Regions from separate parts of the Streptomyces sp. NPDC043952 genome, predicted to be linked through region 2. Evidence: riboswitches for the same ligand, from Rfam matches in the RefSeq annotation. Region 2 holds a riboswitch; the other holds the start of a gene.
The links. Region 2 has a riboswitch for S-adenosylmethionine ahead of AC069R_RS07120 (aminotransferase class V-fold PLP-dependent enzyme). Riboswitches for the same ligand answer to the same signal wherever they lie in the genome.

Region 1: another riboswitch for S-adenosylmethionine. It lies ahead of thrC (threonine synthase); the one in region 2 lies ahead of AC069R_RS07120 (aminotransferase class V-fold PLP-dependent enzyme).

Annotation. Positions count from the first base shown of each region.
Region 1 is NZ_JBWKES010000029.1:21,133-23,330, forward strand. It holds gene thrC (threonine synthase) at 1-1,216, opposite strand, end outside; SAM riboswitch class I at 1,235-1,380, opposite strand; gene AC069R_RS26265 (glucosyl-3-phosphoglycerate synthase) at 1,542-2,198, shown strand, end outside.
Region 2 is NZ_JBWKES010000004.1:343,705-345,902, reverse strand. It holds gene AC069R_RS07120 (aminotransferase class V-fold PLP-dependent enzyme) at 1-909, opposite strand, end outside; SAM riboswitch class IV at 1,072-1,188, opposite strand; gene trpD (anthranilate phosphoribosyltransferase) at 1,270-2,198, opposite strand, start outside.

The DNA.
Region 1 (2,198 bases), on a different contig from region 2:
CCACCGCGTCGAGGGTCTTGAGGCCGTCGCCGGTGTTCAGGACGACGGTGGTCTTCGCCGGGTCGAGCACTCCGCTCTCGATCAGCTTCTTCGTGACGCCGACGGTCACGCCGCCCGCCGTCTCGGCGAAGATGCCCTCGGTGCGGGCCAGCAGCTTGATCGCGGCCACGATCTGCTCGTCCGTCACGTCCTCCACCGCGCCGCCGGTGCGCCGGGCGATGTCCAGGACGTAGGGGCCGTCGGCCGGGTTGCCGATCGCGAGGGACTTGGCGATGGTGTCCGGCTTCTGGGGCCGGACCACGTCGTGGCCCGCCTTGAAGGCCGTGGACACCGGGGAGCACCCCGCCGCCTGGGCGCCGAAGATCTTGTACGGCCTGTCCTCGACCAGCCCGAGTTCGATCAGCTCCCGCAGCCCCTTGTCGATCTTGGTGAGCTGGGAGCCGGAGGCGATCGGGACCACGATCTGGTCGGGCAGCCGCCAGCCGAGCTGCTCGCAGATCTCGTACGCCAGGGTCTTGGAGCCCTCGGCGTAGTACGGCCGCAGGTTCACGTTGACGAAGCCCCAGCCCTCGCCGGCCGGGTCGCCGATCAGCTCGGAGCAGAAACGGTTCACGTCGTCGTAGTTGCCCTCGATGCCGACGAGTTCACCGCCGTAGACCGCGGCCATGACGACCTTGCCCTGCTCCAGGTCGTGCGGGATGAACACGCAGGAGCGCAGGCCCGCGCGGGCGGCGGCGGCGCCGACGGCACCCGCGAGGTTGCCGGTGGAGGAGCAGGACAGGGTGGTGAAGCCGAAGGCGCGGGCCGCCTCCAGGGCCTGGGCGACCACCCGGTCCTTGAAGGAGTGGGTCGGGTTGCCGGAGTCGTCCTTGACGTACAGACCGCCGGTGACGCCGAGTTCGCGGGCCAGGTTGTCGGCTTTGACCAGCTTGGTCCAGCCGGGGTGGAGGTTCGGCTTGCCGGCCACGTCGGCCGGGACCGGCAGCAGCGGGGCGTAGCGCCAGATGCTGGCGGGGCCGTCCTCGATCCGCTTGCGGAGTTCCCCGGTGTCGTAGCCGGAGAAGTCGTAGGCGATCTCCAGCGGGCCGAAGCACTCCTCGCAGGCGAAGACCGGGCCGAGCGGCACGCGGTGGCCGCATTCGCGACAGCTGAGGGCGGCGGCGGGGCCGAGGTCGACGGTGGAGGTACCGGAGGTGGCAACTGTCTGCACAGCCATGAGAGGCGAGGCCCTTTCTCCTCATCTTCCTCACGACGCACTTCGCCGTGAGACGGATTTGGCACCTTCCCTAGCCGGGAGCCTCGCTGCTATGAGAACGAGAACCGGCTGGAGGGTTGCCGGGGCTTCATCGGGCCGTGTCCCTCTGCCCCTCTGGATGAGCGGTATTCGATTGTGTCCGCACTGCTGCGGCAGGTCCGCGCGCGACCCCGACATGCGATGGTCATCGGCGTTGCTCAAGACTGTAACCGAAGGCCTGGAGAGTTGAGATAGTCGTCCGTACCGCGAGACGAGACCGCGAGGCGAGCGTGAGGAGCCGGGGACCGTGCTGGAAGAAGTCGAGCGCTGGATGGGCAACCGCTCCTGGTCCGTGCGCGACCGTCCCTCGCACCAGGTCCTCGCCGCGAAGCAGCGCACCGGCCAGACCATCAGCGTGGTGCTGCCCGCCCTCGACGAGGAGGAGACGGTCGGCGAGATCGTCGCGGTGATCCGGCGCGATCTGATGGAGCGGGTGCCGCTCGTCGACGAGGTCCTGGTGATCGACTCGGGCTCCGCCGACCGCACCTCCGAGGTCGCCGCCGCGGCGGGCGCGCGGGTGGTGCACCGGGACGCGATCCTGCCCCGGATACCGGCCGTGCCGGGCAAGGGCGAGGTGCTGTGGCGCTCGCTGCTCGTCGCCACCGGGGACATCATCTGCTTCGTCGACGCGGACCTGCGGGAGTTCTCCTCCGACTTCGTCCTCGGCATCGTCGGCCCGCTGCTCACCGAGCCGGACGTCCAGCTGGTCAAGGCGATGTACGACCGTCCGCTCGCCGGTGCGGCGGGGCAGGGCGGCCGGGTCACCGAGCTGATGGCGCGCCCGCTGCTGAACATGCACTGGCCGCAGCTCGCGGGCTTCGTACAGCCGCTGGGCGGGGAGTACGCGGCCCGGCGCTCGCTGCTGGAACAGCTGCCGTTCCCGGTCGGGTACGGGGTCGAGCTG
Region 2 (2,198 bases):
CTCGGTGAGGGCCGTGCAAGCGGAGGCGATGGCGTAGGCGCCGATGACGTTCGGGGAGCCCGCCTCGTGCCGGGCGGCGCTCTCGTGCCACTCCACCTCCACTCCCCCGTCCGCGCGCCGGGCGACGCTGCGGCTGGCGCCGCCGCCCGCGAGGTACGGCTCGGCGGCCCGCAGCCAGTCGGCACGCCCGGCCAGCACGCCCGCGCCGAAGGGGGCGTACAGCTTGTGCCCGGAGAAGGCGACCCAGTCGACGTCCAGGTCGGCGAGGGAGACCGGGTGGTGGGGGGCCAGCTGGGCGGCGTCCAGGACGATCCGGGCGCCGTGGGCGTGCGCGGCGGCGGCCAGCTCGCGCACCGGCCACAGCTCCCCGGTGACGTTGGAGGCGCCGGTGACGCAGACCAGGGCCGGCCCGTACGGGTCGCGGTCGGCGAGGGCCCGCTCCAGCGTCTGCACGGCCTGCCGCGGGCTGCGCGGCGCGTCCAGGTAGGTGACCCGGTCGTCCCGCCAGGGCAGCAGCGAGGCGTGGTGCTCGGTCTCGAAGACGAAGACCCGGCAGTCGGCCGGGACCGCGCGGGCCAGCAGGTTCAGCGAGTCGGTGGTGGAGCGGGTGAAGACCACCTGGTCGCCGGCGCGGCAGCCGAGGAACTCCGCGACCGTCCGGCGGGCCTTCTCGAACAGGTCGGTGGAGATCTGGGAGAGGTACCCGGCGCCCCGGTGGACGCTGCCGTAGTACGGCGCGTAGGCGGCGACGTCGTCCCAGACGCGCTGGAGGGCGGGGGCGCTGGCCGCGTAGTCGAGGGCCGCGTAGGTGATGGTGCCGCCGGTGACGAGCGGAACGGTGACATCACGGCCCAGAACGGGCAGCGGGGTGCAGATCGACGGGTCGGCGGCAACGGTGGAGACAGACATGGGGAACTCCCGTGAGAACGCACGCCGCAGGGGGCGTACGGAAGAAAGGTGAAAGGGGTGCGCGGAGGCGGGGCTCGGCGGCCCTAACGCATTCGCTTGCTCACGGGAGGCTCCCTCGACCGACCAGGACCCCTGGCCCGGCGCTACCGAGAGCGCCCGAGGGGTCCGCGCTTGCCGTAGACCTCGCTGCCTACGACCTGGTCCTCACCCGGGGCACCCCGCCACGGACGGAGGGTTGCCGGACAGTCGGCCGGGGCCTCATGACTGTCACTCATGACCTGACAGGGAACGTACGCGAAAAGATCGATGCCCCGCAACCCGTGTCCGGATCGCGGGACGATCAACCATCGGATGGCGCGGTCAGGCGTTGCTGGCGGCCACCCAGCGCTCCAGCGTCCGCTTCGCCGCGCCCGAGTCGATGGAGTGCGCGGCCTTCGCCATCCCGGCCCGCAGCTGCTCGGTGAGCGGCGCGTCGGTCGGCTCCAGGGCCGTCAGCGCGGCGGCCGAGTTCAGCAGTACGGCATCCCGTACGGCGCCCCGCTCGCCGTCCAGCACCCGGCGGGCGACCTCCGCGTTGTACGCCGCGTCCGCGCCGCGCAGGGCCTCCAGGGGGACCGGCTCGATGCCGGCGTCCCGCGGGTCGAAGACCTCCTCGGTGACCTTGCCATCGCGCACCACCCACACCCGCGAGGTGCCGGTGACGGTCAGCTCGTCCAGCCCGTCGTCGCCGCGGAAGACCAGCGCGGAGTTGCCGCGCTCGGCGAAGGCCCCGGCCACCACGGGTGCCATCCGCGGGTCGGCGACGCCCACCGCCTGGGCGCGCACGTTCGCCGGGTTGGTCAGCGGGCCGAGCACATTGAAGGTCGTACGGATGCCCAACTGGCCGCGCGCGGCGGCGACATGACGCAGCGAGGGGTGGAACTTCACCGCGAAGCAGATGGTGATCCCGGCCTCCTCGGCGACCTCGGCGACCCGCTTCGGGGTCAGCTGAAGGTTGACGCCCAGCTTCTCCAGGACGTCGGAGGAGCCGGAGGCGGAGGAGGCGGCGCGGTTGCCGTGCTTGACGACCCTGGCGCCGGTGCCCGCGACCACGATCGAGGACATGGTGGAGATGTTCACCGTCTTGGCGCCGTCGCCGCCGGTGCCGACGATGTCCACGGCCGGGCCCGGCACCTCGATCACGTTCGCATGCGCGTACATGGTGCGCACGAGACCGGAGATCTCCTCGACGGTCTCGCCCTTGGCGCGCAGCGCGACCATGAAGCCGGCGATCTGGGCGTCGGTCGCCT